Regions from separate parts of the Saccharothrix violaceirubra genome, predicted to be linked through region 2. Evidence: riboswitches for the same ligand, from Rfam matches in the RefSeq annotation. Region 2 holds a riboswitch; each other region holds the start of a gene.
What was found. Region 2 has a riboswitch for cobalamin ahead of F4559_RS06790 (putative cobaltochelatase). Riboswitches for the same ligand answer to the same signal wherever they lie in the genome.

Region 1 (10,145 bases), 2.6 Mb from region 2:
GACAAGTGGCTCGACGCGCAGCCCCCGGGCGACCGGGTGACCTCGACCGGGAAGTCGAAGAAGTCCTTGCTGCGGGCCAGTTTCTACTCGTACAACTACCACGACGTGCCGCCGCACTTCAACCTCGACCCGCGCATCCGGGTGGCGATCGCCGGGTACACCAAGCACCGCGGCGTCGGCGAGTGGCGGTCCATCGTGACGCACCTGGACATCGGGCAGGCCATGGCCCGCCTGCTGCCCGCCGAACCCCCGGCCGACTACCGGATCTACAGCGTGGCCCACGCCACCGACTGGGGCATGGCCAACCTGCCCGCCCGGCACGACCTCTCGGCCGCCGCGATCGCCGACGACATCTCGGCCTACCACCGCGGCGGGTTCCGCACGTTCCTCGCCGAGACCGATCTCAACTTCGGCAAGTTCGGCCTCGGCTACTACCTCATGGCGAAGATGCTGTGGAACCCGACGCTGACGGCCGCCCAGCTCGACGCGGTGCGCACCCGTTGGCTGCAACGGGCGTTCGGCCGGGGGTGGGCGAAGGTGAAGGAGTTCGTCGACTTCATGCTCCTGCCGAACTTCCCGGTGAACACGCCGTATTCATGGGGTCGTGCGGTGGAGCTGGTCGACGCGGCCGACCGCCTGGTCGACCCCGTGGCCGAACCCGGTCCCGATCGGCGTCTGGACGACCTGAAGCAGTTCTTCTACTACTACTTCCTCCAGGACTCCGGCCGGATGACCACCGACGCCCCGGAGACCAGGGAATTCATGTGGAAGGGCCAGATGTCCTACATGAACGCCCTCATGGTCCCGTTGTCGAAGGTGTACGGCCGCACCGACCCCGCGGCGGTGGCGGGGCCGCAGACGGCCGCCGGACCCGCGCACTACACCGCCGCCGAGACCGCGGCGTGGTGGAACCAGGTCAAGGCGTACTGGCCGGTGCGGGCCGTCAACCGGTTCGAGGACGCCACGCTGGCCGACGGCACCCCGGCGGCCTGGGTCGACCGGAACGACGTGGGCCCGGCCGCCGAGTTCGTCACGCCCGGTGCACCGGCCGCGCGTTTCCTCTACAACAGCGCCACGAGCGGGCACACACCGCGGTTCCTCACGTCGGCGGAACCCGGTGTCCACATCGGATTCCAGTTGCTGTGGCAGAAGTACGACAACGGCACCACCCAGTACGCCTCACGGGACGTGCGCTACGGCATCGAGCGGTGGAGCGCGACGACCAAGTCCTGGATCTCGTTGCGCGACATGGCCCAGCCCGGAGTGACGCCGACCGAGTTGGCGAGTTGCCCGCAGTTCGTCAACCGGGTCTGCCTGTTGGCGACCGTCTCGATACCGGCGTCGTCGCACGACGTCCACCGGTTCACCGTCGGGTCGGGCGGCGACTACGCCTACCTGTACCCGTTGACGTTCAACGTGGCCACCAACCAGTCGACGGGCCGTTCGGCGCACACCTACACGGGTCCGGGTGCCGGCCTGACCCAGGCGCCGAGCTACTTCTACATCCCCAAGGGCACCACGTCACTGGACCTGGAGGTCTGGGACCGCTACGGCGGCAAGACGCTGCGGCTCTACTCCGGGCTGCTGTCGAAGAACCCCCAGGCTGCGTTCCGGGACGTGGACATCAGCGCGTACGGCACCAACTCCGTGCCGCTGCGGCCTGAGGAGGGCGGCACCATCGCGCGGATCTCGGCCTCGGGCTTCGCCTTCCCCTACCTGCACTCGGTGCCCCGGCTCTGGGCGATGTCGCCCAACGAACTCGTCGTGCCGTGCGCCATCGCCAAGGCCGATGGTCTGACGGTGCCCCCGGGGCGCTGTGACCCGTAGGGCTCGGGAGCGGTCGGCCGGTCGGCCCCGTCGCGGGGACGACCGGCCGCCGGCGCTTGATCGACCCTCCGGAAACCCTGGCTCATGTGGGCCGTTTTGCGTGATGACCTACAACATGTAGTGTTCCCGCCATCGACGGTTCCGCCGGCCCGATCCCGGGGCGGTGGAGGCAAGAGGGAACCCGGTGCGAGTCCGGGACTGCCCCGCAGCGGTGAGTGGAAACGACCGCCGTCACGAAGCACTGCGCGCGAGCGTGGGAAGCGACGGCCAGTAGGCACGGCTTTCGAGCCGGGTGTCCGCGAGTCCGAAGACCTGCCGTCGACGCGCGCGCCGACCGGTGCGCGGGCGTCCGGGGTCTCGTGGGTGGGCCGACAGGGACGAACGCGTCGTCGCGCGTTCTTTTCGCGCCCCCGTGTGCTCCGGGCCATCGAGGCTCGCGAGGAGAGGGCTGTTGACGACAAGGGTGATCCGCCGGGACGGCACGGTCTCGGTGTTCGACGCCGGCAAGATCAGGGTGGCGGTGACCAAGGCGTTCCTGGCCGTGGAGGGCGACTCCGGACACCTGCGCCCGGTGGTCGGGGAACTGACCGCACAGGTGGAGAAGGCGCTGCTCAAGCACGTGCGGCCGGAGGTCGCGCTGCACATCGAGCAGATCCAGGACCAGGTCGAACTGGTGTTGATGCGCGAAGGCCACCACAAGGTCGCCCGCGCCTACGTGCTCTACCGCGAAAAGCGCGCCAAGGCACGTGAAGTCACGCCCGCGCCGCCCGCGTTCCGGGTGAAGACCGCCGACGGCACACTCGTCCCGCTGGACTGGGACCGGGCAGAGGTCGTGGTCGGCGAGGCGTGCGCCGGACTGGCCGACGTGTCGGCCGCGGCCGTGCTCGCCGAGGTGCGGCGCGACGTGTACGACGGGATCACCGTCGACGAGCTGGCCGTCGCGCAGGTCATGGCCGCGCGCACGCTCGTGGAGACCGAGCCCGACTACTCGTTCGTCGCCGCCCGGCTCCTGCTGGACCGGCTCCGCCGCGAGGCACTGACCAGGGTCGAAGGCCGTCCGGTCGAGGCGACCGGCGAAGAGCTGTCCTACGCGGCCTACTTCCCGGAGTACGTCCGGCTGGGCATCGACCTCGACCGCCTCGACCCGGAGCTGGCGAAGTTCGACCTGGATCGCATCTGCGCCGCCATCAGGCCCGAGCGTGACGCGAAGTTCGACTTTCTGGGCATGCAGACCCTGTACGACCGCTACTTCCTGCACGACGACGGCACGCGGTACGAGCTGCCGCAGGCGTTCTTCATGCGCGTCGCGATGGGGTTGTCGCTGCGCGAGGACGACCGCGAGGCCCGCGCGATCGAGTTCTACGAGCTGTTGTCGTCGTTCGACTTCATGTGCTCGACGCCCACGCTGTTCAACTCGGGCACCACCCGTCCGCAGTTGTCGTCGTGCTTCCTGACGACCGTGGACGACGACCTCCAGAGCATCTTCCAGGGCTACCAGAACAACGCGTTGCTCGCGAAGTACTCGGGCGGGCTGGGCAACGACTGGACGCCGGTGCGCGGCATGGGCGCGCACATCCGTGGCACCAACGGCGAGTCGCAGGGCGTCGTGCCGTTCCTCAAGATCGCCAACGACACGGCCGTGGCGGTCAACCAGGGCGGCAAGCGCAAGGGCGCGGCGTGCGCCTACCTGGAGACGTGGCACGTCGACATCGAGGAGTTCCTCGACCTGCGCAAGAACACCGGCGACGACCGTCGGCGCACGCACGACATGAACACCGCGAACTGGGTGCCGGACGAGTTCCTGCGCCGGGTCGAGGCCGACGCCGACTGGACGCTGTTCTCCCCCGACGAGACGCCCGACCTGCACGACCTCTACGGCCGGGCGTTCGCCGAGCGCTACCGGGCCTACGAGGAGGCGGCCGAACGCGGCGAGATCCGGGTGTCCAAGCGGGTCCGTGCGGTCGAGCTGTGGCGGCGGATGCTGACCATGCTGTTCGAGACCGGTCACCCGTGGATCACGTTCAAGGACCCGTGCAACGTCCGGTCGCCGCAGCGGCACGTCGGCGTGGTGCACTCGTCGAACCTGTGCACCGAGATCACGCTGAACACCGCCGCCGACGAGGTCGCGGTGTGCAACCTGGGTTCGGTGAACCTGGCCAACCACGTCACGCCGGACGGCCTGGACCGCGACCGCGTGGCGCGGACCGTGCGCACGGCCGTGCGGATGCTCGACAACGTGATCGACATCAACTTCTACACGATCCCCGAGGCCCGCCGGTCCAACCTGCGGCACCGGCCGGTCGGCCTGGGGCTGATGGGTTTCACCGACGCGCTGTTCGTCCAGCGCCTGGTCCCGGGCTCGGCCGCGGCGGTCGCCTTCGCCGACGTGAGCATGGAGCTGATCTCGTACCACGCCCTGTCCGCGTCGGCGGACCTCGCGCGGGAACGCGGTTCCTACGAGACGTTCGAGGGGTCGTTGTGGCACCGGGGCGTGCTGCCGATCGACTCGATCGCCCTGCTGGCGGCCGAACGCGACGGCCTGGACATGGACACGTCGTCCACTCTGGACTGGGACGCGCTGCGCGAGAAGGTGCGCGGCGGCATGCGCAACTCCAACACGATGGCGATCGCACCCACCGCGACGATCTCGAACATCTGCGGCGTCGGCCAGTCCATCGAGCCGCTGTTCCGCAACCTGTTCGTGAAGTCGAACATGTCCGGCGACTTCACCGTGCTCAACCGGCACCTGATCGCCGACCTCAAGGCACGTGGCCTGTGGGACGAGGCCATGGTCGCGGACCTCAAGTACTTCGACGGCTCGCTCGCACCGATCGACCGCGTGCCCGACGACCTGAAGGCGTTGTACGCCACCGCGTTCGAGGTGTCCTCGGAGTGGCTGATCGAGGCGGGGTCGCGCCGGCAGAAGTGGATCGACCAGGCGCAGTCGCTCAACCTCTACATCGCCGCGCCCAACGGCCGCAAGCTCGACGCGATCTACCGCCTGGCCTGGCACAAGGGCCTCAAGACCACCTACTACCTGCGCTCCACGGCCGTGACCAGCGTGGAGAAGTCCACCCTGCGCGGCGTCGACGGCAAGCTCAACGCCGTGCGCCCGGTCGCCGAACCGGTACCCGTTCCCGTGCCCGTTGCCGCCCCGACCGTGACGCCCGACGACGCGCTCGTCTGCTCGATCACCGACCCCGACTGCGAGGCCTGCCAGTGACCACGAACCTCCCCGGCGCCACCGGGCTCGGCTCGATCGAGCGCGGCGCGGGCCGCGTCCACGTCGACGACAAGTCGATGATCAACGCGCGCGCGGACGTGAACCAGCTCCTGCCGCTGAAGTACCACTGGGCGTGGGACAAGTACCTGGCCGGGTGCGCCAACCACTGGATGCCGACCGAGGTGTCCATGCAGGCCGACATCGCGCTGTGGCGCTCGCCGACCGGGCTGACCGAGGACGAGCGGCACGCGATCAAGCGCAACCTCGGCTTCTTCGCCACGTCGGAGTCGTTGGTGGCCAACAACATCGTGCTCGCGGTGTACCGGCACCTGACCAACCCCGAGTGCCGCCAGTACCTGCTGCGCCAGGCGTTCGAGGAGGCCGTGCACACGCACACCTTCCAGTACATCTGCGAATCGCTGGGCCTGGACGAGGGCGAACTGTTCAACATGTACCGCGAGGTGCCGTCGATCACGGACAAGGCCGCGTGGGCGCTGGACTACACGCAGAACCTGGAGGACCCGGAGTTCCGCACGGGCACGCCGGAGACCGATCGCGCGTTCCTTCGCGACCTGATCGCGTTCTACGTGGTCTTCGAGGGCATGTGGTTCTACACCGGCTTCGCGCAGATCCTGTCGTTCGGGCGGCGCAACAAGATGGTGGGCATCGCCGAGCAGTACCAGTACATCCTGCGCGACGAGTCGATCCACCTGAACTTCGGCATCGACGCGATCAACCAGATCAAGATCGAGAACCCGCACCTGTGGACCGACGCGTTCCAGGCCGAGGTGCGCACGATGCTGGCCGAGGCGTGCGAGCTGGAGGTCGCCTACGGGCGTGACACGATGCCCAACGGCCTGCTCGGGCTCAACTCCGAGCTGTGCGAGCAGTACATGCGGTTCATCACCAACCGCCGCTGCGCGCAGCTCGGTCTCGCCCCGGTCTTCCCCGCCGCCGACAACCCGTTCCCGTGGCTGTCGGAGGCGATCGACCTGCGCAAGGAGAAGAACTTCTTCGAGACCCGCGTGACCGAGTACGCCTCGGGCAGCACGCTCGACTGGGACTGAATTCGAGTCGACGGCCCCGGCGCGGATCGCTATCTTGCGCCGGGTGCCCGCTTTCGAGGAGATCACCCGCCACCACGACGAGAACCCCGACGAGAACCCGTGGGTGCTGGGTCCACCCGCGCCCGAGACGGTCGCGCTGGTCCCGTACGACCCGGAGTGGCCGCGCCGGTACGAGGCCCTGGCCGCCGACATCCGGTCGGCACTGGGTGACGTGGTCCTGGACCTCGACCACATCGGCTCGACGTCCGTCGAGGGCCTGGCGGCCAAGGACGTCGTCGACATCGACCTGACCGTGGCCGATCCGCGTGACGAGGACGCCTACGTGCCCGCGCTCGAACGCCTCGGCTACCTCCTGGTGATCCGGGAGCCGTCGTTCCACGAGCACCGGGCCCTGCGCCTGGACCGGCCCCGGGCCAACCTGCACGTGTTCGGCCCGGACTGCCCCGAGTCCATCCGCCACCGCATGTTCCGCGACTGGCTGCGCACCCACCCGGACGACCGGGGGCGGTACGAGGAGGCGAAGCGGGCGGCCATTCCCGGCGGCGGCACCGTCATGGCCTACAACCTGCGGAAGGAGACCGTGATCCGCGAGATCTACGACCGCCTGTTCCGCGCGGCGGGCATGTTGTAGCCGTCAGCGGACGCCGACGGTCTGGCGCTCGGGTTCGACGACCGCCACGACGCGGTCGAGGTCACGGGAGTAAGGGCCGCCGATGTACTTCTCGGCGATCCGGTCGACGATCGCCCACCCCGCCTCGCCGTCGAGCCACTCGACGACCCGGCCCCGGACGACCACGGGCTCGAACGGGTTGTCGGCGGGCGCGACCGACAGGGCGAGGCGGGGGTCTCGGCGCAGGTTGCGCGCTTTGCGGCTGGTCGGCCCGGTCAGGAAGACGATCCGGTCGTCGTGGACGCCGATCCACACCGGGACGGCGTGGGGCGACCCGTCGGGCAGCGTGGTGGCGAGGTGGGCGATCGGGGTGCCGTCGAGGACGCGGCGCACGGTCGGTTCGAGCATGGGACCACTCCTTCGAAGTTCCTTCAAGAGACTCCACGACCGTAACAGGCAGAGTTCCCTGAGGGAACCCCAAGTTGTAGACTGGTGTCATGCAGCGCACGGACTTCGGCAGCATGGCGTGCTCGATCGCCCGCACGCTCGACGTCATCGGGGAACCCTGGTCACCGCTGATCCTGCGGGACGTGTGGGTCGGCCTCACCCGGTTCGAGCAGCTCCAGGCCGACCTGGGCATCTCCCGCAAGGTCCTGACCGAGCGGTTGAACCACCTCGTCGACCGCGGTGTACTCGACCGCCGACCGTACGACCGACGCCCCCGCTACGAGTACGTCCTGACCGACCGGGGCACCGAACTGGTCGACGTACTCATGGCCATGGCCCGCTGGGGCGACCGCTGGCTGGCCGGCGAGGCCGGACCACCGGTGCTCTACCGCCACCACGCGTGCGGCGAGGTCGCCACCGTCGACCCGCGCTGTGCCCACTGCGGCGAACCGATGCACGCCGACAACGTCGACCTGCTGCCCGGCCCCGGCGCGACCGGATGAGGAAGACCCCGCACGTCACCCTCCGCCCGTCGTGGTGCGTCGGCCCGCTCTGGATCAGGTGGAGCGAAGGGATCGCCGAGCCGCACGACGCCGACGAGGCCGCCGCCGTCCTTGGCTTGGACGACGACCTACGCGCCGCCATCACCGCGTGGGACGAACGCTTCCAGGCCACCTTCGACCCGACCTACCCACCCGACTCGGCTTTCCCGACATCGGAGGACGAAGCCGCCTGGCTGACCGAAGGACGGCGGCTGGCCCTGCGACTCCGTGCCGCACTGCCGCACCTCTCCGTCGACCACGAGACGATCGGCGGCCGGGCGGTCCCACTGGATGAGGACACGCCTCTATAAAGCTGCCCTACACCGAGTCACGCCCATGGTCTTGGAGATGGCGTAGTCGCTGTGGTGGCCGGCGTCGCGCATGGCGCGGAGGAACTGGTCGGGACGCAGATGGATGGTGTGGGTCATGGGTGCTCCGGGGTTCGGGTGAGCAGGTCGATCAGGTCGGGGTTGTAGACGGCGCGGGCGTAGCGGCGGTGGTCGTAGGGGACGGCCAGGCCGAGGTCCAGGAACCGGTCGAGGATGTTGTGGGCGCTTTTGGCGCTCATGGGGTGTCGCCGGGCCAGGCCCGAGGCGGTGATCAGGCCGTGGGTGAGCAGGTCGCGCAGGGCCAGGTGGGACAGGCGCCCGGTGGGCAGCCGGGTGGCGAGGCGGCGGTGCAGGTGTTCGAGGTCGTGCAGGACGGTCACGGCGGTGTGGCAGGCCGCGGCGGTCGCCTCGGCGATCAGCCGGGTGAACCTTTCGGCCTCCGATGCCGTGCCGGCGGGTACGGCCGCGTCCTGGTCGGCGAGTGCTCCCAGGATCGGCAACCAGCGACCGGACAGGTGTCGTGAGAGGTCGGCGGCCAGTGCCGTGCGGTGGGGGTGAGGGGTGGTCGGGCTCCGGTGGACGTGGCGGCACGCGATGTCGACCAGGTCGATGGGCGGGGACCGGGTCGAGGCCGCCGCGGTTGGGGTGAGGTAGGGAGCAAGGACGCGGTCGGCGAAGACGAGATGGTTTCCCGACGGGGCAAGGTCGTGGCGGAGGAACTCCAGCAGCGCGGCGTGAACCCCGTCCAGACGCGCCGAGTCCCGGGCCTCGCGCCACGACATCAGCCGCGCCCACGCGTCCGCGTGCGGTGACCGCGTGGCGGTGTGGTCCAACCACGCCAGCGCCTGCTCCGCACGCCCCACCGCCCGTGCCGTGTCAGGCCCGATCCCGTGAACGCACGGCGCCCGACGCGGGACGGGTTCGACCGGTTCCGCCCTGTCCCGGCCTGCACGGGGCAGGGCGGCGACGCCCGCGGTGATCCGCCGGACCTGGTCGTCGTCGGGCAGCGCGAGGTGGGCGAGTGCCGCGTAGTGCCGCGCTCCGGAGACACGGCCCGCACAGGCCAGGGTGTGGGCGATGACCGCGAGTCGCCGGGCGCCGTCGTGCTCGTCCAGGACGGGCAGGCCCGGCAGCCGGAAGGCGCGGTCGAGCGCGGCGCACCACCTCCTGCGGGCAAGGTCGATCCCGATTCTGGCCACCCGCGCGGTCTCGTCCGGGTGGACCGGTGGCGGCGGGCTCACGATTCGTCCATTTCGGACTGGGCGACGGTGTGGAGGTCGAGTGCGGCGTCGAGCAGGCCGGGAACGTGGGCGACGACCGAGGACCTGACCTGTCCGTCGGGCAGTCGACCCACGACCACGACCGCCGTCGTACCCCGTGCTTGCTCGGGAGGCCCGCCGGTTCGCCGGCGTTCGGAGGGCAACGGGATGCCCTCGGCTCGCCGCCAGGCGGTGTCGCAGGCGGTGCAGGTGGGCCAACACCCGTGCGGGTGGCGGGGCGGCGACGTGGACGGGGCAGTCACCGCCAGACCGCACAACGTCGCCCCGTCGGCCCCGGCCGCCAGCCCGACCGGGACGGCGTGCCGACCGCCGTCGTGGGGCAACCACCGGAACCTGCGCGCCACACCGCCACCTCCCTCACGCCGTCGTCGGTACCGGTCAGGCCGGGACGTCCTGGTCGGGTTCGGGTGCGGCGAGGATGTCCAGGGCGATCGTGCAGCGGGTGGCGAGTTCGTGGGCGGCCCGGGGGCTCAGGACGAGGTCGATCTCGTTGCGGCCGAAGGCGATGCGGACCTCGTCGCCGACGACCTCGTGCCGGATCGGGGTGGTGTCGCCGATCGCGGCGCACACGCTGGTGGGGATGGCCAGGACACTGTTCATCGAAGGAACTCCTCAATTCTGTTCGGAAAAAGAAAGGCGCGCGGGGACGCCACGTCGGAACGACGCTCGGCGGGGACCGGGTCAGGCGCGGGCCGGGTGGGTCAGGGCGTGCAGGACGTCCCGATGCGCTTGGTTCAGGGCGTGGTCGTGGCCGTCGGCGTGCAGCAGCCGGTGCGGCAGCGCGAACTCGTCGAGCACCACCCCGAGGTGGTGGTCGACC
Region 2 (10,145 bases):
AGCCGATACGCGAACGTGCGCGCCGTGCTCGCCGACCCGAAGACCTTCCACCCGGACAACGCGCTCACCGCGATCACGCCGATCCCTCGCCCGGTCCTGCGCACGCTGGCCAGGTCCGGCTTCTCGCTCCCGCCGACACTGGCGAACAACGGCACGCCGACGCACGCGCCGTTGCGTCGACTGGTCGCCCGATACCTCACGCCCGTGCGTGTCGCCGCGATGTCGGACCGCATCGTCGAGCTGACCCGCGAACGCCTCGACCGGCTGACCGGACCCCGGGTCGACCTGCACCCGGCGTTGGCCCGGGACCTGCCGGCGATCGTGCTGCTGGAAATCATGGGCATCGACGACGTGGACGTCGACGCGCTCAAGGCGTGGAGCACTGCTTCGCTCGAGTTGTTCTGGGGCGACCTCACACCCGACCGGCAGCGGGCACTGGCCGGACCGGCGGCCGAGTTCCACCGCTGGCTGTCGCAGCGGATCAGGTCCGCGCGCGGCGACGACCTGTTCGGCGCGTTGAACGCGGCCGGCGTGTCCGTGCGCGACGCGGCCGGACTTTGCTACTTCCTGCTCATCGCGGGGCAGGAGACGACCACCCAGTTGTTGTGCGCGGTGTTCCACGGGGTGCTTCGGCACGGCGACCTGTGGTCGCGGCTGGACGAACCGGGGATGGCCGCGCACTGCGTCGAGGAGACGTTGCGTCGTGAACCGCCGGTCAACACGTGGCGCAGGGTCGCCGCGCGTGACACGGAACTGGCCGGCGTGCGCATCCCGCAGGGCGCCCACCTGCTCCTGATGCTCGCCGGTTCCGGCAGCGACCCCGAGGTGTTCGACGAACCCGAGCGCTTCTGCCCGGCCCGGCCGAACGCCCGCAAGCACCTTGCCTTCGGCTTCGGACCGCACTTCTGCCTCGGCGCCGGGCTCGCCCGCCTGGAGGGCGAGGTGGTCCTGCGCGAGACCGCACGCCGGTTTCCGGGCCTGCGGCTCGCGTCGACCGCTTCGCCGCCGATGCTCGGGCTGCTGTCGTTCCGCGCCCCGCTCAGCGTCGACGTCGTCTTAGGGGACGAGGATCAGCTTGCCCGTGGTGGAACGCGATTCCAGCAGGTAGTGGGCGCGGGCGGCGTCGGACAGGGGTAGCGCCGCACCGAGTATCGGGCTGAGCCCGGACGCGAACGCCTCCCGTACCGCGTCGGTCGAGTAGGTGCCCCACAGCCCGGTGATCGACACGCCCCGACCGAACACGTCGGACGCGTCGACGTCGAGCGGCGCGCCGCCCGCGTACCCGAACAGGACCAGGCGCCCGGTGCCGGTACGCAACAGGTCGAACGACTCCCGTGCGGTCGCGCCGCCGACCGACGACAGAGCGACGTCGATCGGTTCGAGCCCGGCCGACCATCCCGGTACCGAGTAGTCGACCACTTCATGCGCACCGAGCTGCGACGCGATCGCGAGTTTGTGCGCACCGCGTGTCGCCGCGACGACGATCGCACCGGCGCGTGACGCCAGCTGCACGAGAAGTGAACCGACGCCACCCGTCGCGGCCTCGACCAGGACACGGTCGCCGGGCGCGATCCGCCCGGCACGCGCCGCGGCGAGGGCGGTGGTGCCTTGGCTGAGCAGCGCGGCGGCTTCGTGGTCGGACAACGTGTCCGGCACTTCGACGGGTTCGGTTAGCACGGCATGCGACGCGTAGCCGGGACCCGTCGGCACGCCCGCGAGCCGTCGACCGTCCGCGGTCACGCCGACGACCTCGCCTCCCAGTGGTCCTGGTTCGTCGGGGATGGGTACCCACGGGAACAACCCGCGAGCGTGTCCGGAACGCAGCAACGTGTCGCCGAAGTTGACACCCGCCGCCGTGACACACACCAATTCCTGCCCCGGGCCGGGTACGGGATCGGGTACCTCGACCTCGTGCAGTACTGACGGTGACCCGAACTCTTTGTACTGGACAACTCGCACGTCGAAAACCTTCCTCGGTGGACTGGCGGGACCGGCGGATTGGGTGGCGGGCCGGACCGGAGATGGGGCGGACCGGTGGTCCGCTTGTATCGAGATTGATGCGGCTGGCGGTCCGCTCGGGGGCGCGGCTGTACGGACCGGCGGTCCGCCAAGGTTTCGTCGGTGCGAATGACTGGGGCGCGCACTTCTTGCTCGTGTTTGCGCTGGTAAGCGACTTTTGAGGCCTGGATCGTCGGTCCGCGTCGTTCGGTACCCGTCGACCCGTCCAGTGGCTTTGTCAGCGCGCTTCTACTCGTCGTGGATCGTGATGCGCGACGGTTGTCCATTTGTGTCTACGGGCCTGGGTTCGTCGTGGGTCGAGATCGACGGCCGGGTAGGGGTACGGGGTGGTGGCTGTTCGCGTTGATTTCACCCGTTCAGGGGTGGTGATCCGGATGGGTCTTCATTCGGAGTGGATCGGTGGTCTGATTTCGGTGTCAGGGGTGTGGACCAACGGTCCGCTTTGGGTCGGCTCGGTGCGGACCGTTGGTCCACTTGTCTGGGCGATGCCGCGGACCGGCGGTCCGTTTTACGTCGTCTACGATACGGACCACCGGTCCACTTCGGTAGGGGAGGTTCGGATGGCCGAACGCAGGGACGCCGCGCGCAACCGTGCCGCGATCCGGTCCGCCGCCGCGCGGTTGATCCGCGAGCGTGGACCGGACGGGTTCGTGATCGAGGATGTCGCGGCGGCGGCGGGTGTCGGGAAGGGCACGGTGTTCCGGCACTTCACCGACCGTGCGGGGCTTGTGCGTGCGGTGGTCGAGTTGGCGTCGCGGGAGTGGCGCACGGAGTCCGACGCGTTGTTCGACGACGCGGACATGGCGCCGGACGAGAAACTGGTCACGTTCGTCGGCCGGTTGTTCGACCACGTCGTCGACTCCCTGCCGCTGGTTCGCGCGCTGGAGTTGTCCGAGTTCGACCAGTCCGGGTGCGACGACAACACCGTGCTCGTGCACAGGCGGATCTCGGACCTGATCGCGCAGGTCAACCCGGACGCCGACGCCCGGTACATCGCGCACGCCCTGCTCGCGCTCCTGCGCGGCGACGTGCTCCACCACCAGCTCGTCCGATCCGGCCTCGATCTGGGGCGGGTCCGGGCGGGTGTGATCGCGCTCGCGCGTTCGGTGCTGGTCGGGGACTTGGAGCGGGCCGGGCGGGATGCGACGATGCCGGGGCTGTCGAAGGGGTGAACGAGGAAGCCGGTGGGAGTCCGGCGCGGTCCCGCCACTGTGACCGGAGCGCATCCGGGAGTCAGGAACTCGGCCCCCGATCCAGACCGGACCCGGGCGTGGACACCCGAGGAAGGACACCGCCGCATGGGCGCGCGTTTCCCCTTTTCCGCCGTCGTAGGCCATGACGACCTGCGCACCGCACTCCTGCTTAACGCCGTCCACCCCGGCATCGGCGGGGTGCTCGTCCGGGGTGAGAAGGGCACCGCGAAGTCGACCGTGGTGCGCGCGCTGGCCGCGCTCCTGCCCGAACTGGACGTCGTCGCGGACTGTCGCTTCGGGTGCGCGCCCGAGGTCGACGCGGAGTGCCCGGACGGTCCGCACGGCGACGCGTCGGCGCACCGGCGCCCGGCCCGGCTGGTGGAGTTGCCCGTCGGCGCGACCGAGGACCGAGTGATCGGTTCGCTCGACCTGGAGCGCGCGCTGACGGAAGGCGTCCGCGCCTTCCAGCCCGGCCTGCTCGCCGCCGCACATCGGGGCGTGCTCTACGTCGACGAGGTCAACCTCCTGCACGACCATCTCGTCGATCTGCTCCTCGACGCCGCCGCGATGGGACGCGCACACGTCGAACGCGAGGGCGTCTCGGTGTCGCACGCCGCGTCGTTCCTGTTGGTCGGCACCATGAACCCGGAGGAGGGCGAACTCCGGCCGCAGCTGCTCGACCGGTTCGGTCTTACGGTGTCCGTACGCGCATCACGGGACGTCGCCGTACGCACGGAGGTCGTCCGCCGCAGGCTCGCCTACGAGGCGGACCCGGTCGGGTTCGCCGCGCGATGGCAGGACGACGACGCCGACCTGGCCCGGCGGATCGTGGACGCCCGTGCGCGGCTCGCGTCGGTGGTGTTGCCGGACGCCGAACTGCGACGGATCGCGGCGGTGTGCGCGGCGTTCGAGGTCGACGGGATGCGCGCGGACCTCGTGGTCGCACGCACCGCGGTCGCGCACGCCGCTTGGCGTGGTGCCGAAGAGGTCGCCGAGGAGGACGTGGCGGCGGCCGTGCGTTTGGCGTTGCCGCACCGCCGGCGCCGCGACCCGTTCGACGAGCCGGGGTTGGAGGAGGAGCAGCTGGAAGACGCCCTCCGGCAGGGCGCGGAGCACGCCGCCCAAGATCCCGACGACGACCCGGACGGTCCGGATGATGGGCCGCAGGGGGGCTCGGACGGTCCGGACGGGGAATCCGGCGGTGGGGCCGGCGAGTCGCGGGACGCACCTGGAAAGTCCACTTCGGATGGTCGCACGCACACGCCCGCACCGGCCTTCCGGGCCCGCCTGCTCCAGGTGCCCGGCGTCGGCGAAGGTGCGCCAGGGCGTCGTTCGCGGGCGCGGTCGGCGGCCGGACGTGCCGTCCGGCCATCCACCGTGGACGGATCCGGTGTGCACCTGATCGGCACGCTGCAGAGCGCCGCCCCGCACCAGAACGCCCGGGGCCGCAGTGGTCCGGGCCTGGTGCTGCACGCCTCCGACCTGCGCCGCGCCATTCGCGAAGGCCGGGAAGGCAACCTGGTCCTCTTCGTGGTCGACGCGTCGGGCTCGATGGCGTCGCGTCAGCGCATGTCCGCGGTCACGGGCGCGGTCATCTCCCTGCTGCGCGACGCCTACCAGCGTCGCGACAAGGTCGGCGTGATCACGTTCCGGGGCGCGGCGGCGGACCTCGCCCTGCCGCCGACGAACTCGGTCGACGCCGCCGCCGCGAGGCTGCGCTCCCTCCGTACCGGAGGACGCACTCCGCTCGCCGACGGTCTGCTGCGCGCGAAGAAGGTCCTGGACACCGAACGCGTCCGCGATCCGCGCCGCCGTCCGCTGCTGGTCCTGCTCACCGACGGCCGGGCCACGGCGTCCGGCGTCGGCGGCGACCCGGTCGACGCCGCGCTGCGGGCCGCGTCCCTGCTCGTGGGCACGGCCGCGGTGGTCGTCGACTGCGAGAGCGGGTTCGTGCGGCTGGGCCTGGCCGGTCGCGTGGCCGCCACGCTCGACGCCGCGTGCCTGCGCCTGGAGGAACTGTCCGCCGATCAGGTCGCGGGCGTCGTGCGCGCCGCGCGAGCCGCGTAGGGAGCGCCGCATGCCACAGGGAGTTCCCGCCGTCACGCCCGAAGACGGCCTGACCACACGCCAGAGGCGCAACCGTCCGCTGGTCGTGCTGCACACCGGTGAGATGAAGGGCAAGTCGACGGCCGCCTTCGGCTTGGCGTTGCGCGGCTGGAACCAGGGCTGGTCGATCGGCGTCTTCCAGTTCGTGAAGTCCGCCAAGTGGAAGGTCGGCGAGGAAGCCGCGTTCCGCGCGCTCGGCCGCCTGCACGAGCAGACCGGCGAGGGCGGACCCGTCGAGTGGCACAAGATGGGCGAAGGCTGGTCGTGGTCGCGCAAGGCGGGCACCGCGGAGGACCACGCCGCCGCCGCGCTCGAAGGGTGGCGTGAGATCGCCCGCCGCATCGCCGACGAACGTCACGGCGTCTACGTGCTCGACGAGTTCACGTACCCGCTCAAGTGGGGCTGGGTCGACGTCGCCGAGGTGGTCGACGTCCTGCGCACGCGTCCTGGGCACCAGCACGTCGTGATCACCGGCCGGCACGCGCCGCCGGACCTGGTCGACGCCGCCGACCTCGTCGTGGAGATGACGAAGGTCAAGCACCCCATGGACGCGGGGCAGAAGGGCCAGAAGGGGATCGAGTGGTGAACCGGCTGGTGGTCGCCGCGCCCGCGTCCGGCAGCGGCAAGACCACCGTCGCCACCGGGTTGATGGCCGCGCTGCGTCGTGCGGGCGACCGGGTCGCGCCGTTCAAGGTCGGCCCGGACTACATCGACCCCGGCTACCACGGCCTGGCCACCGGTCGGCCCGGCCGCAACCTCGACCCCGTGCTCGTGGGCGAACACCGCGTGCCGGGCCTGTTCGCGCACGGCTCCCGCGGCTGCGACATCGCCGTGGTCGAAGGCGTGATGGGGCTGTTCGACGGACGCGTCGACACCGAGGGCATCGGGTCGACCGCGCACGTGGCCAAGCTCCTCGGCGCGCCAGTGCTGTTCGTCGTCGACGCGCGTGGTCAGAGCCGCAGTCTCGCCGCGCTGCTGCACGGGTTCCGCGGCTACGACCCGACCGTGCGGTTCGGCGGCGTGGTCCTCAACCAGGTCGGGTCGGATCGGCACGAGCAGGTGTTGCGCACGGCGTGCGCGGACGTGGGCCTCGACGTGCTCGGAGTGCTGCCGCGCGACGACAAGTTCCGGCTGCCGTCACGGCATCTCGGCCTGGTCACCGCGGCCGAACACGGCGGCGAGGCGGTCGCCGCGGTCGACGCCATCGCCGAGGCCGTGGCACGGCATGTCGACCTGGGCGCCGTGCGTCGCCTCGCCGCGCGGGCACCCGCGTCCGTCGTCGCGGCGTGGCGTCCGGAGCACGAGGTCGACCACGTGCCGGGCCGACCGCTGATCGCCGTCGCGGGCGGAGCCGCGTTCACGTTCGGCTACGCCGAGCACGCCGAGCTGCTCACGGCGGCGGGCGCGGAGGTCGTCGTGCTGGACCCGTTGCGGGACAAGGAACTTCCCGACGGCACGGCCGGGCTCGTGCTGCCCGGCGGGTTCCCCGAGCAGCACGCCGTGCGGCTGTCCGCCAACGTCACGCTGCGCACGGCCGTCGCCCGGTTCGCCGCCGCCGGGGGACCGGTGCACGCCGAGTGCGGCGGCCTGCTCTACCTCGCCAACTCGCTGGACGGCCTGCCGATGTGCGGAGTCGTCGACGCCGAAGGCGCCATGACGCCGCGCCTCACGCTCGGCTACCGCGACGCCGTCGCACCGACGGATTCCGTGCTGGCCCAGGCGGGAACGCGGATCACCGGCCACGAATTCCACCGCACGGCGCTCACGACTCCGCACGGAACCGAGCCCGCGTGGCGTTGGCACGGCCCGGATCGGCGGCCGGTGGCCGAGGGATTCGTGGTGGGCGCAGTCCATGCTTCCTACCTGCACACGCATCCCGCAGGTGCGCCGGAGTCCGTCACGCGCTTCGTACGCGCGTGCGCGACGACGCCCGCGTGGTACTGAGGCCACTCGTCAGTGGATCTCGAACGCGCGGTACGGTCGTGGCCCACCAAGCCGTACACGTCGTGGGGAGCAGTTGTGATGACTGGTCGGGTCTCCTTCGTGGGCGCCGGTCCCGGTGCCGCCGATCTCATCACCCTCCGGGGCGCCAAGCGGATAGCCGAGGCGGACGTCGTGCTGTGGTCGCCCGCCGTGGTCGAGGTCGAGTGCGTGCGCGACCACGCCCGGCCCGACGCCCGGCTGGTCGACTTCTCCCGCGTGAACGCCGAGGAAGTCGCCGACGTCTATCGGCACGCGTCCGCCGCGAAGCTCGCCGTCGTGCGGCTGCACGCGGGCGACCCCACGCTGTGGGGCGGCGTGCGCGAACAGCACGAGCTGTGCCGGAAACTGGGCCTGGACGTGGAGATCGTGCCCGGCGTCTCGCCGGTGTCGGCAGTGGGCGCGTCGATCGGACGCGAGCTGACCGCGTCGGACGTGGCGTCCTCGCTCGTGCTGACCGGACCCGAGACCGCCGAGCACGTCGAGGAGTTCGCCGCGCACGGCAGCACGCTCGTCGTCCAGGCATCGGGGTCGCGCACGGGGCAACTGGTGGAGAAGCTGCTCGCCGGCGGCTACTCCGACGAGACGCCGGTCGTGGTGGCGTACAAGGTTTCCCTGCCGGACGAGACCATCGCGCACACGACGGTCGGTGGGCTGGAAGCGTGCGTGAAGGAGCACAAACTCTACCGCACCACGCTGTTCCTGATCGGTGACGTCCTCAAGCCGAACGCCGCGCGTGCCCCGCGTGACGGTGTGGTCGCCCGGCCGCGCAAGTGGGCCCGGCGGGCGTCCGCGTCGGACGCCGCGTGGTCGGCGGTGCACGACTGGCAGGAGGCGGCCCGTGCCCGCCGTGCCGCGCCGAAGCCGGTCGTGGAGGAGGAACCGCAGCCGATGCTGGAACTCGTCACCGACCTCGCCGACGAGCCCGAGGCGAAGCCCGTCGTGGCCGCCGCGAAGCGCAAGTCCGCCGCTGTCCGCGCGGACAGCACGGCCCGCAAGCCGGCACGGGCCAAGAAGACCACCAAGCGCGCCAACTGACATGGACGTCCTCGCACTGCACGGCTTCGTCGCCGAAACGGGCCGGTCCTGGGACGAGGTGGCCGTGGTCGACGCCGTCCGGCACGGCACGCGGCACGCGCTCAACGTGTGCCGCGCGCGGTCGGCGGTCGTCGTCGCCGGCGCGGACCCGGCGGAACTCGCGCGCGGGCTCAGCGGCTGGCGTCGGAGTCTGGTCGTTCGCGACGCGTCCGGAGTGTCCACTGTGGATCCGGCCGACGCGGTCGTCCGTCGGTGGGACGAGCCCGACGCCGTGCTGTGCCTGTCCGAGACCGCCTACGGCGCGCCGGTGGACGCCTGGGCGCTGCCCGACGACGACTTCGCGCACCGTTCCGACGGGTTGCTCGCCGTCGCCGAGGTCCGCGCCTTCGTGTTGTCCCGCCTCGGCCCGCGGCCCGGCGGGCTGGTGTGGGACCTGGCCGCCGGACCCGGTGCGGTGGCCGTCGAGTGTGCGCGGCTGGGTGCGGCCGTCGTCGCCGTCGAGGGTGACGCGGTGCAGTGCGTGCGGATCGTGGCCAACGCGGCGGCGCACGGCGTCGACGTCCGGGTGGCCGAGCAGGACCCGGCCGGTGCCTGCGACGGACTTCCGCGTCCCGACGCCGTGCACGTGGGCGGTGGTGATCCCGACGTGGTCCGGCGTGCGGCGGCGGTCCGGGCGCAGCGGGTGGTCGTGACGACCGGTGACCTCGACCGCGTCCTGCCCGCGCGCGACCTGTTGGCCGACGCCGGTTACGTGGTCGAAGGGACCCAGTTGTCCGCCGCACGCCTGGTTCAAGGCGCGTTGTCGGCGTCCAACCCGGTCACCGTGCTGTGGGGGACGAGGGACTCGTGATCGCCGTGTTCGCCACGGCCGCGCGTCGGCGGGAGGCGGTCGACCTGGCCGGCTTTCTCGGGCCCGACGCGGTCGTTCCCGATGGGTCGGTCCGTCCTGCTTTGCGTGCGTTGTGGCCGCGGCTCGGCGCGGCGGTGTTCCTGGACGGCGCCGAGGCCGCTGTCCGTTTCGTGGCGCCGTTGTTGCGTGACCCGGCGGTCGATCCCGGGGTGGTGTGTGTCGACGGCGGGTTCGTCGTGGCGTTGCTCGGTCGGGCGGACGCCTTGGCCCGGCGGATCACCGAGTACGTCGACGCGGTGCCGGTCGTGACGGCGTCGTCGGCCGGGTCGGCGTTGGACGAGCTGGTCGAGTTGTTGGACGCGTCCGTGGACGGCGATCTCGCCGGGTGTGGTGCGGCTCTGCTGGCCGGCGAACAGGTCGTGCTGCGTGACCGGCTGGGGTTCCCGCTGCCCGCGTTGCCGGAGAACGTGACGGCCGACGGCGCCGAGTCCGCGTGGACCGTGTTCGTCACGGACCGCGTCACCCGGTCGGGGCCGCGTGACCGTACGGTCCGGCTTGTGCCGCGTTCGCTGGTCGTGGGCATCGGCGCGCGTGCCGACGTGTCGACCGGCGCGGTGACCGACGCGCTGTCCCGCCTGGAGTCCGATCGCGGCCTCGATCTGCGTGCGGTCCGTGCGTTCGCCACGCTTGACCGCAAGACGGCCGAACGCGGCATCACCGAGGCGCTGGAGGACTGGGGCTTCTGGCACGACTCGACGACCACGCCCCTGCTCAGCTATCCGGGCGAGGAACTCGCCGTGATCCCCGTGCCGAACCCGGCTGACTTGGCGATCGGCATTCCGAGCGTGGCCGAGGCGGCGGCGTTGCGCGGCGCGGTGGAGATGTCGTCCGGTGGGCGGGTGGAGATCGCCGCGGAGAAGGTCAAGACGGAGACGGTCACCATCGCCGCCGCCCGCATG
Region 3 (10,145 bases), 2.2 Mb from region 2:
CCCAGCTGCGAGACGTAGTACTTCGAGCCGTTGAGGCCCTGCTCCTCGTCCGTCCACCAGGCGAACCGGACGTGCTTGGTCAGGGTGGGCTTGCGCGCCGCGAGCTGGAGGGCGTTCTCCAGCAGCACGGCCGAACCCGAACCGTTGTCGTTGATGCCGGGCCCGGCGGACACGCCGTCGAGGTGCGCGCCGAACATGATCGTCTGGTTGACGTCGCCGCCGGGCCAGTCCGCGATCAGGTTGTTCGACACGTAGGTGCAGCTGCTGCACCGCTGTTCGACGACCGTGAAGCCGGCCGCCTGGAGCTTGCCCTTCACGTACGCCAGCGACTGGGTGTACCCGCCGCTGCCCGCACGCCGGTTGCCGCCGTTGGAGGTGGCGATGGAGTTGAACTGGTTCAGGTGCGACTGCACCGCCGCCACGTCGATGTCGGGCGGGGCCAGTGCCGCGGCACCGGGCTGCTGCTCGGGGGTGGCGAGCGCGGGCCCGGTGGGCCCGGTCACCCAGGCGAGGGTCGCCACCAGGGCGACCGCCGCACCCAGGATTCTGTGCTTCATCCGAATGCTCCTTGTAAGGCAGGGTAAAGCCGACCGCGCACTCGCCCCTCGCAGGATTTGGCGGCCCCGGACGGGACGCGGCCGAACCAGCGAAGGGTCGCACCACCGGTGTCGAGGGGAATAGGGCTGGCGGTAGGTACCGGTGCGGGCGCGCACGGGCCAAGCTGCAGGGTTGACCACGCCGGGCCGTTGCCGCGATGAGGTGACTTCCGTTGTGCCGACCGCGCGGTGCCCGGTATTGGTCTGTGGTCGTCGAACGGAGGCCGCCCGTGAAACCGGACCTGCTGCGCAACCACCTCGCCCGACGGGACGTGCTGCGCGCGGCCGGTGTCGCGGGCATCGCCGGACTCGTGGGTGCGGCACCGGCGTCCGCCGCCGCCCACCCGGACGACAAGCCGTTCGACTACGCCGACCCGGCCAACCTGTCCGACTGGGCGCCGAGCCGCTACGGACCGGCCGACCAGCGCGGCACGCTCAACGAGGTCACCCCGGCCAAGACCGCCGCCGCCCTGGCGCTGCTCAAGCCGCACCGCGACGTCGTCACCTACAACCTGGGCGAGCTGATGTGGAACGGCTTCCCCGCGTACAAGACCGACCCGCGCCGCACGTGGGAACAGCGCCTCACGATCCACGGCTACCAGCCGCCGCCCGGTTTCCGCGAGCAGGGCGGCGTGCTGATCTCCCCGGAACCCTTGGGCGCCAACCGGATCAGCGTCCACGAGGAACGCTTCGAAGCCGAACTCTCGGCGAAGCACCCGAAGCCGCTCGCGCTCACCCACCAGATCGGCAGCCAGCTCGACAACCTCAACCACGTGGGCGCGGGGGAGCTGTTCTACAACGGCCGGCGCGGCACCGACATCGCCCGCGGCCACGGCACGATCCGCCTCGGCGCCGAGCACATGGGACCGGTGGTCACGCGCGGCCTGCTGCTCGACGTCCTCGGCGTCAAACTCGCCCACGGCCGCGACCTGGGCGAACCGGCGGGCGACGGCAGCCCGGTGCTGCGCGACGACTACCGCATCACGGTCGCGGACATCGAGGACGCGCTCGACTTCGGCGACATCGACCGCATCGAACCCGGCGACGTCGTGCTGCTGCGCACCGGCTGGAACCGCCTGCTCGCCCGCCGCGACCCGGCGGACATCGCCCGTTGGGAGGCGTCGCGCGGCATGCCCGGCATCTACCTGCGCGAGGCCCGCTGGCTGGCGAAGTTCCGCCCGGCGATCGTCGGCGGCGATACGTGGGCGTTGGAGGTGTTGGGCAACAAGGTCAACGAGGATGGCACCGCGTTCCCCGTCCACCAGGAACTGATCATGCGTCACGGCATCCGCATCGCCGAGTCCTACGTCCTGGACGGACTCGCGGCCGACCGCGTGTACCGGTTCGTCTTCATCGTGACGCCGCAGTACGCGGAGGGCGCCACGGCCGGTAACACTCCCGCGGCGGCGCTGGGCCAACCCCGGCGGCGCTGACGGTATTCCCTGCGGGCCGGTATACGGTTCGGCCGTGAACCCGAAGACCATCACGTGGAGCGAGGCCGTCGAGCTGTTCGAACGGCGCGGCCTGCCCAAGTCGACCTGGGAGAACCTGTACGAGGGCGAGTACGTCCTATACTCCGGCGACGCCGTCGTGACCGGCGACTTCCCGCTCAACTCCGGCGAGCCGCAGCCGTGGGACCTCGACTACGACATCGGCTACATCGTCGACGGCTCGCTCACGGTGTCCGGTGCGCTCTACGACTTCGACGACGGCGCGGCGGCGTTGGTCGTGCTCGGCGACCTGCGGGCGACCGGCTTCCACACCACGTGCGACACCAAGCTCGTCGTCACCGGGAACACGAGCGCCGACGTCGTGTACGGCCGGTACACGGACAAGTACCTGGTGTTCGGCGGCGACCTGCGCGCGACCGTGCAGGTGTGGTGGGACGAGTGCGCGCCCGACCAGGTCGACGGCACGCTGGCAGGCAGTCTGGTGCTGCCGTCCTATGCGAGTGACGACGACCTGGGCGCGGCCATCGTGGAGAACGCGGGCTCCGGCACCGACCTGCTGGTGGCCGAGGTGCTGGGCGAGGACGGCGTCGACGGCGAGGCGCTGCTGGACCGCCTGGTCGCGGGTGAACCCGTCCTGAGGTAGTGGTCGTCGCAGCACTCGACGTGCAGCCCGGCGTAGTGGTGCGGGCGGCACGGGTCGAGGTCGATCTCCGCGCAGCAGTGCGTGGTGGGGTCGTGGGCGAGGTGGGACGGGCAGTCCTCGACCAGGCCGCGGATCTTCCCGGCTTCGTTCTCGTACGCCGCGCGGCTGCCGACGACGAACATGGTGTCGGCGGCGATGTCCCAGTGCAGCCGGTCGAGGTTGTCCTTGTGGGAGGCGCGGACGTGGTGCTCGTCGTCGAAGACGGGCAGCGCGTCCGCCGGGAGCGTGATCTTGTGCGGCCTGCCCGCCGACAGGCGGGCGCGAACCTGCTTCCAGTGTGCGGGCCGGAAACCGAGGCTGTGGTGCAGCAGCACGAGGTCGAGCCGCCGCTCGCCCGTCCAGCCGCCGCACGTCGCCGGACTCGCCTTGAGCGGCAGGTGGATCAGCGTTCGCGGCGACCTCGCGGCCAACCACCACGCCGCCGCGATCTCCACGGCCGCGTCCTTGTCCACCGACAGGTTCGCGCCGAAGCGGCTCTCGTGGAGTGCCGCGTGCTTGATCACGGCGGCCGGGCGCACGACGCGGTACTCGTCGGCGCCGAGCCGGACCTTGTCGATCCGGACGCGCCACGATCGTCCGTCAAGTCTCACGTCGTCTCCTCGTTCGGCGACACTGTAGGTGTGCCGGTCGGGAGTGGCCGGCGGATTTCCGCGGAAGGGGAACGACTTGAGCGACGTGTTGGCCACGCTGGGCGTCTTCGCGATCGTGGTCGTGGTGCTGTTGGTCGCGGTCGCGTTGTTCCTGCTGTTCAAGCTCGTGCGCAAGCACAAGCAGGTGCACCAGCCCGGTACGCCCGTGCCGACCAAGGCCGCCTACTGGGTGTCGCTGGCGTACACGGTCTTCCCGATCGACCTGCTGCCCGACCCGATCTACCTCGACGACATCGTGGTGCTCGTCGGCGGGCTGATGTACGTGGGGTCGTCGCTGCGCAAGCGGCGCGAGGTCGAGGACTGATGCCTCATCGAGGAAGGGTGACGTGACTGTGTCGCGTGGACATCCGCGGCTGGTGACCGCGAGGCCGCCCGGACCGCCTACCCGACGTCGCCCGATGCGGATGCGAGTACGTGACCGGCGGCGGTGCGCACGTGCCGGTGGCCGTCGGCCGGGAATGCCGGCGGCGCGGCGGGCAGCAGGTCGCGCAGGACGTAACCGCACTTGACCGCCACCCGGCAGGACCACTGGTTGTCGACGGCGTGCACAAGGTCCAGTCGGGTGAGCACGACCATGTCCTGGGTGTCCAATGCCCACTGCGACACGGTGTCCGTTACGCGAGTGGCGACGCCCTGGCCCCGGGCATGGGCGGCGGTCCAGTAACCCACCTCGGCCATCTCGGCGGATCCCACCTTCACCACCACGTGCCCCAGCGGGGTGCGGTCGTCGGCATCGGCGGTCACGGCGAAGCTGAACCGGGTCGCGGTCACCCAGCCGGCGGTTTGCGCGTCCAGCCACTGCCCGGCCTCGGCTTCGCCGGTCAGGGAAGTGGCAAGCCGACGACGCAGCAGCGGATCGCGGTGCGCCGCGACCAGCGCCGGAAGATCGGCCGGCCGCCACGGCCGCAGTCTCAGCGCGGGTGCCGGCCCGGTGGCCGGCACGGACAGGACGACCGTCATGGCCAGGATTCTCCACCGTCAGGTCAGGCGGTATCAGCAGTTCAGGACACCGGAAGTAGCGGGGGACTCGACGCGATCGCATCGCCGACGTCACTGGACGCTAGGACGGTTCCCGCCACGCGCGTTCGTACGCGGCGCGGCGGTCCTTCTCCTGGTCGAGCGTGCGACGTCGGCGGGCCTCGGTGCCGGCGCCCGCCGGGAAGCCGTACTTGGTCAGCCGGTGGTCGGTGCTCTCCGCCGCGTACGACAGGGAGAAGTAGACGCCCACGATCAGGCCGAGCGACCCGCACGCCAGCGCGAGCGGCAGCGGTGCGCCCACGGCCAGGACGAGCACCAGCGCGATGACGATCGTCAGCGGCAGGACCTGGAGGAACGACCGCACGGTGAACCACACCAGCCACGACGGCTTCGTGGCCTCGTGGAAGACCCACTCGCGGTGGCGTGCCGACAGCCGCCCGCCCACGAGGTACCACAGGCGCAGGGGGAACGCGGGTGTGCTCATGCCGGGTCCTTCCGGGCGGCCGTGATCACCTTCGTCAGGTGGGCGTGCAGTGCTTCGAGGTCCTCGACGGGCAAGCCGAGTTGTTCGATCACGGCCGGCGGCACGTCCAACGCCCGCTCCCGCAGTGCGCGGCCGGTGTCGGTCAGCGTGACGGCGAGCTGGCGCTCGTCGGCGCTGTCCCGGCCGCGCTCCAGGTAGCCGATCGCCTCCAGGCGCTTGAGCAGCGGCGACAGCGTGGCCGGTTCGAGGGCGAGCAGCCGGCCCAGCTCCTTGACCGACAGCGGCGCGTGCTGCCAGAGCGCGAGCATCACCAGGTACTGCGGGTGCGTCAGGCCCAGCGGTTCCAGGATCGGCCGGTAGATGCCGATCACCGCCCGGGACGCGACCGCGAGCGCGAAGCAGACCTGCCGCTCCAGCGCCAACGCATCGTCACTTCGTGCACTAATCATTTGTGCCCATAGTACGTGTCGTCGGCGCCGGACGGGCTGTGGCCTGGGTCGCGTCAGTCGAACCGGAGGTGCCGCACGGACGTGGCGTAGCGGCGCAGCCGTGCGCGCAGCGGACTGTCGTTGTCGGGCACGATCGGCAAACCCGCCGACCGGGCGATGGCGTCGGCGACCTGGGCCACGGTCCGGTCGTCGGTGTCGACGTGCTCGGCGAACTCGGGCTCGTGCAGGCGCTTGAGGCAGTGGTCCAGCTTGGACACGGCCCAGCCCTCGCGCTTCAGGCCCGGCCACAGACCACGCCCGCTCAACCGGGCGAGCACGGTCGCGGGCTCGGCCAGCAGCGCGAAGTGCTCGACCCGGTGGCCCTGCTCGCGCAGCCGGCCGACGATCTCCGCGAAGTAGTCGGCGTTGACCACCGTCATGGGAACGATGATCGGCCCCTCATGCTGTGTCAGGGCCAGGTCGAGCATGTCGTACACGCCGGTGCGCCACGTCGGGAGGTCCTGGAAGTCACCGCGCAGGGCCGGCGGCAGCAGGCGGTGCAGGGCGAAACCGAAGTACTCGGGGTCGGCGAGGACGCTGCCCTCGACCCGACGGTGCAGTTCGTGGGCGGTGGCGGTCTTGCCGCCGCCGAACGGGCCGTTGATCCAGATGAGCACGTTCGCGACCCTACATATCGGCTACGCTGCGCGGGCTGGTGGTTCGCCCCCCGACCGGGGCGAGGCAAGAGGGAATCCGGTGCGAATCCGGGACTGCCCCGCAGCGGTGAACGGGAACGAAAGCCGTCATGAGCACTGCGCGTCCACGCGTGGGAAGCGACGGCCGGTAGGAACGCGCTCGACGCCCGTGAGTCCGAAGACCTGCCACCGGTCCGTGTGCCCATCCGGGCGCACGGTGTCCGGTCGCCTCGCGGGAAGGGCACGGGCGCACCCCGTCACAGGGGTTCGCGCGAGCCTGCCCGCGAGTCGTCGGACTTCCCGCACGCTCGCGAGGAGAGAGCCTGTGACCAGCGGTATCGGCGCGACCGTACTCGGCTACCCGAGGATCGGACCGCGTCGTGAACTCAAGCGCGCCGTCGAGTCGTACTGGGCCGGGCGCAGCGACGCCGACACCCTGCACGCCGCGGCCCGGGACCTGCGCGTCGCCACCTGGCTGGAGCTGCGCGACGCAGGGCTGGACTCGGTGCCGTCCAACACGTTCTCGTTCTACGACCAGGTGCTCGACACCGCGTTCCTGGTCGGCGCGGTACCCGACCGGTACCGGCGGTCCTCCGCGTTGGACACCTACTTCGCGGCGGCCCGCGGCGACGCCGACGCGCCGCCGCTCGAACTGACCAAGTGGTTCGACACCAACTACCACTACCTGGTGCCCGAGATCGACTCGTCGACGGAGTTCCGGTTGGCCGACGACAAGCCGTTGGCCGAGTACCGGGAGGCCCGCGCGGCGGGGGTGCCGACCCGTCCGGTCCTGCTCGGGCCGGTGACGTTCCTCCTGCTGGCCAAGGGGTCCGCGGACCCGCTGTCGCGGTTGGACGCGTTGCTCGACGTGTACGTGGAGCTGCTCGGGGCGTTGGCCGCCGAGGGCGTGGAGTGGGTGCAGTTCGACGAGCCCGCGTTCGCCATGGACCGCGATGTCGCCGAACTCGCCGCGCTCGGGCGTGCCTACACGCGGCTCGGTGCCGTGGCGGCCCGGCCGAAGCTGCTGGTCACCGGGTACTACGGGTCGCTCGGGGCGGCATTGCCGGTGCTGGCCGCCACGGCGGTCGAGGCGATCGGGGTGGACCTGGTCGCGGGGACCATCGAGGGGATCGCGAGCGTTCCGGCGTTGCGGGACAAGACGTTGGTGGCCGGTGTCGTGGACGGGCGCAACGTGTGGCGCACTGATCTGCGTAAGGCGGTGGCCACCGCGGCGTCGCTGCTGGGGTCGGCCGCCGAGGTCGTGGTGTCGACGTCGTCGACCCTGCTGCACGTGCCCTACGACCTGGACGTGGAGACGTCGTTGGCGCCCGAGGTGTCGGCGCGGCTGGCGTTCGCCCGGCAGAAGGTCGCCGAGGTCGTGACCCTGGACCGGGCGTTGCGCTCGGGCGTGCCCCTGCCCGAACTGCCCGTCGTGGAACCCCGGCGGGACGAGGAAGTCCGCTTCCGGTTGGCGGGCGTGAAGGACCGTTCCCGCGCGCCTTACGCCGCACGGGTCGTCGCGCAGAAGGCTTTGAACCTGCCTCCGTTGGCCACGACGACCATCGGCTCGTTCCCGCAGACCGCCGAGATCCGGGCCGCGCGGTCGTTGCCGTCCGACGAGTACACCGCGCGGATGCGTGCGGAGATCGCCCGGGTGATCGCGTTGCAGGAGGACATCGGCTTGGACGTGCTCGTCCACGGCGAGCCTGAACGCAACGACATGGTCCAGTACTTCGCCGAGCACCTGGAAGGCTTCGCGACCACCCGGCTGGGGTGGGTGCAGTCCTACGGTTCGCGGTGCGTCCGGCCGCCGATCCTGCACGGCGACGTGAGCCGGCCGGCGCCGATCACCGTGCCGTGGACGGCCTATGCGCAGTCGCTGACCTCACGGCCGGTCAAGGGCATGCTGACCGGGCCGGTGACCATCCTGGCGTGGTCGTTCGTGCGCGACGACCAGCCGTTGGGGGAGACCGCCGACCAGGTCGCCTTGGCGTTGCGCGACGAGATCGCCGACCTGGAGGCCGCCGGGACGCGGATCGTGCAGGTGGACGAGCCCGCGTTGCGCGAGCTGCTGCCGTTGCGGGCCGTCGACCACCCGGCTTACCTGGAGTGGTCGGTGGACGCGTTCCGGCTGGCCACGTCCGGTGCGTCGGCTCGGACGCAGGTGCACACGCACCTGTGCTACTCGGAGTTCGGCGAGGTGATCTCCGCGATCGACGGGCTGGGCGCGGACGTGACCACGATCGAGGCGGCGCGGTCGAAGATGGAGATCCTGGACGATCTTCGTGCTTCGGGCTTCAGCCGTGGTGTCGGGCCCGGGGTGTACGACATTCACTCGCCTCGGGTGCCGGCCGTGGGTGAGCTGACCGAGCTGATCAAGGCGGCTTTGGCCGTCGTCCCCGGAGACCGGTTGTGGGTGAACCCGGACTGCGGCCTGAAGACCCGGGCCTATGCCGAGGTCGAGCCCGCTTTGCGGGCGATGGTCGCGGCTGCCCGTGAGGTGCGGTTGGGCTGATCGTGGGTCATGTGGCGTGCGCTCGGGTGAGCGTGCGCCACACGGCTCACTCGGTCGATAGTCGAAGCCTGGCAGTTTGGATATCGTGACTGGCGACCAATTTGATTTGCGTACGAATCGAGCGGTTTGAAAAAGGGAAATCTTCTATCCAGGCAATGAAGGCGGAAATTAGTTCCGACCTGCGGGAAAGTTCGATCTCGAGGGCGTCTTCGGACAGTTTGTGAAGCTGCTCCGAGGTGTCATGAAGCTGGTGGTCTGCCAGGTATAGTGCGATTGCTGACGCGAGGGCGCTGTTGATGTTCTTCGAATTTTTCGCGATGTCATTGAGGAATGAATTCGCGTCATCGAGATGGCCCCATCCGCTTCGTAGTCGACGTGCGATGGTGAGGTAGAAGTCGAAGTCGCCGAGGTGAATCCCGTGCTCTGTTGTGTAAACGAGCACCATCAGTGCCTCGATGTTCCCCTTCCATTCGACCGAGAGGTGCTCGGCAATTCGGTATATGCCAAGAATGCTGACTGCCAAATGGATGGGCAACAGGCTCTCTCGGCGCATAGGCCAATTTTTGGCCACGACATTCAGCACGTTTTCGCATACGGTCGCAGATCCATCTGTTTCCAGTGTTCCTATGAGATGGTCGTAGACCTCCTCGTCGCCGGGCCAGTCTCTGGCCAGCATGGCGACCGCACTGCGTCGCACAGCGCTCGATCCGGAGTGAAGGGACTCGATTGCCTCGTGTCGTCGCTCGTCGTTCGTACTGAACGCCAGGCTCATTTCCCATCCGGCTGCTTGGCTATTCGTTGACCTGGACTGGGACAACTCTTCGGTCAGGAAGGGCGTCCGGTGGCTCATCGGGACAAATGTGGCCAGTCGGCAGAAAGATGCGACGATGTCTTTGATGAATGATGCGGGCATGCGTTTCGGGCGGTCGCGTACCGTCTCGACAAGTTTGTCGAGCAAGCCTGAAGCCCATCGTTGGTCTGCTGCTGCAACCTGCCCGGTCTCGGCGAGGCAGTCCGCAGCGAACAGGAGGGCGTCGTTGTGACGTAGCAGTGATTCGACTATCTCCCGCACGGGGGAACCCTGACCGGAGAGCATGCCGATCAAGAGCAGCAGTGGTTCACGCCAGCCGTCGTCGTTGCGGCGAGCGCCGAAAACGTCGACCTTGAGCCAGTCGTAGTCCGCTTTACGGTGGTTGAACTCGCCGAGTACGTGGCCCGCGGCGAAGTACTCCATGAACGTGCGATGGACGAAGCCGAAGACGCCGTCACCGGTTTCGGCCAGGATGTGGGTACGCTCTCGCAGGTGGTTGATGATCTCCGTGGAGAGGGCTCGGGCTTCTGCCGGGGCCTTGGCGTACTGCGACGTGAGGTAGTCGGCGATCGTGGCGCGCAGCGGGCCGTACGGGATCGCGTTGACCTCGCCGCTGTGTGCGTCGGCAAGCATGCGTACGGCAACCCGTTGCAGCATCTCGGCCTTCTGGTCCGCACCGATGGGGAAATCGAGGCGCAGGGTCTCGCGGGTGTCGATCTTCTTGCGCTTGACGTCCCAGTCCTCCAGCAACACCGCCGTGCAGCGGGCATAGAGTTGCCAGCGCTTCTCCGGCAGGTCCTGGTGCTTGTAGATGATCGCCATCATCGTCAACAG

Region 1: it holds a riboswitch for cobalamin, as region 2 does, so the genes downstream of both, F4559_RS18325 (ribonucleoside-diphosphate reductase subunit alpha) here and F4559_RS06790 (putative cobaltochelatase) in region 2, are expected to answer to the same signal.
Region 3: it holds a riboswitch for cobalamin, as region 2 does, so the genes downstream of both, metE (5-methyltetrahydropteroyltriglutamate--homocysteine S-methyltransferase) here and F4559_RS06790 (putative cobaltochelatase) in region 2, are expected to answer to the same signal.

Annotation. Positions count from the first base shown of each region.
Region 1 is NZ_JACHJS010000001.1:3,950,950-3,961,094, forward strand. Features, by position in the region: gene F4559_RS18320 (hypothetical protein) at 1-1,827, shown strand, start outside; cobalamin riboswitch at 1,947-2,161, shown strand; gene F4559_RS18325 (ribonucleoside-diphosphate reductase subunit alpha) at 2,279-5,050, shown strand; gene F4559_RS18330 (ribonucleotide-diphosphate reductase subunit beta) at 5,047-6,117, shown strand; gene F4559_RS18335 (GrpB family protein) at 6,161-6,748, shown strand; gene F4559_RS18340 (TIGR03618 family F420-dependent PPOX class oxidoreductase) at 6,752-7,135, opposite strand; gene F4559_RS18345 (winged helix-turn-helix transcriptional regulator) at 7,225-7,677, shown strand; gene F4559_RS18350 (immunity protein CdiI family protein) at 7,674-8,027, shown strand; gene F4559_RS18355 (hypothetical protein) at 8,141-9,286, opposite strand; gene F4559_RS18360 (HC3 family zinc finger protein) at 9,283-9,669, opposite strand; gene F4559_RS18365 (hypothetical protein) at 9,704-9,925, opposite strand; gene F4559_RS18370 (AAA family ATPase) at 10,007-10,145, opposite strand, start outside.
Region 2 is NZ_JACHJS010000001.1:1,321,680-1,331,824, forward strand. Features, by position in the region: gene F4559_RS36215 (cytochrome P450) at 1-1,137, shown strand, start outside; gene F4559_RS06780 (quinone oxidoreductase family protein) at 1,057-1,740, opposite strand; gene F4559_RS06785 (TetR/AcrR family transcriptional regulator) at 2,580-3,191, shown strand; cobalamin riboswitch at 3,158-3,282, shown strand; gene F4559_RS06790 (putative cobaltochelatase) at 3,318-5,279, shown strand; gene cobO (cob(I)yrinic acid a,c-diamide adenosyltransferase) at 5,290-5,904, shown strand; gene F4559_RS06800 (cobyrinic acid a,c-diamide synthase CobB) at 5,898-7,262, shown strand; gene F4559_RS06805 (cobalt-precorrin-4/precorrin-4 C(11)-methyltransferase) at 7,341-8,336, shown strand; gene F4559_RS06810 (hypothetical protein) at 8,338-9,186, shown strand; gene F4559_RS06815 (cobalamin biosynthesis protein) at 9,183-10,145, shown strand, end outside.
Region 3 is NZ_JACHJS010000001.1:3,492,633-3,502,777, reverse strand. Features, by position in the region: gene F4559_RS16665 (M28 family peptidase) at 1-557, opposite strand, end outside; gene F4559_RS16660 (cyclase family protein) at 827-2,029, shown strand; gene F4559_RS16655 (hypothetical protein) at 2,540-3,340, opposite strand; gene F4559_RS16650 (YkvA family protein) at 3,426-3,704, shown strand; gene F4559_RS16645 (GNAT family N-acetyltransferase) at 3,782-4,360, opposite strand; gene F4559_RS16640 (DUF5313 family protein) at 4,461-4,862, opposite strand; gene F4559_RS16635 (MarR family winged helix-turn-helix transcriptional regulator) at 4,859-5,311, opposite strand; gene F4559_RS16630 (AAA family ATPase) at 5,365-5,967, opposite strand; cobalamin riboswitch at 5,990-6,190, shown strand; gene metE (5-methyltetrahydropteroyltriglutamate--homocysteine S-methyltransferase) at 6,311-8,500, shown strand; gene F4559_RS16620 (NACHT domain-containing protein) at 8,547-10,145, opposite strand, start outside.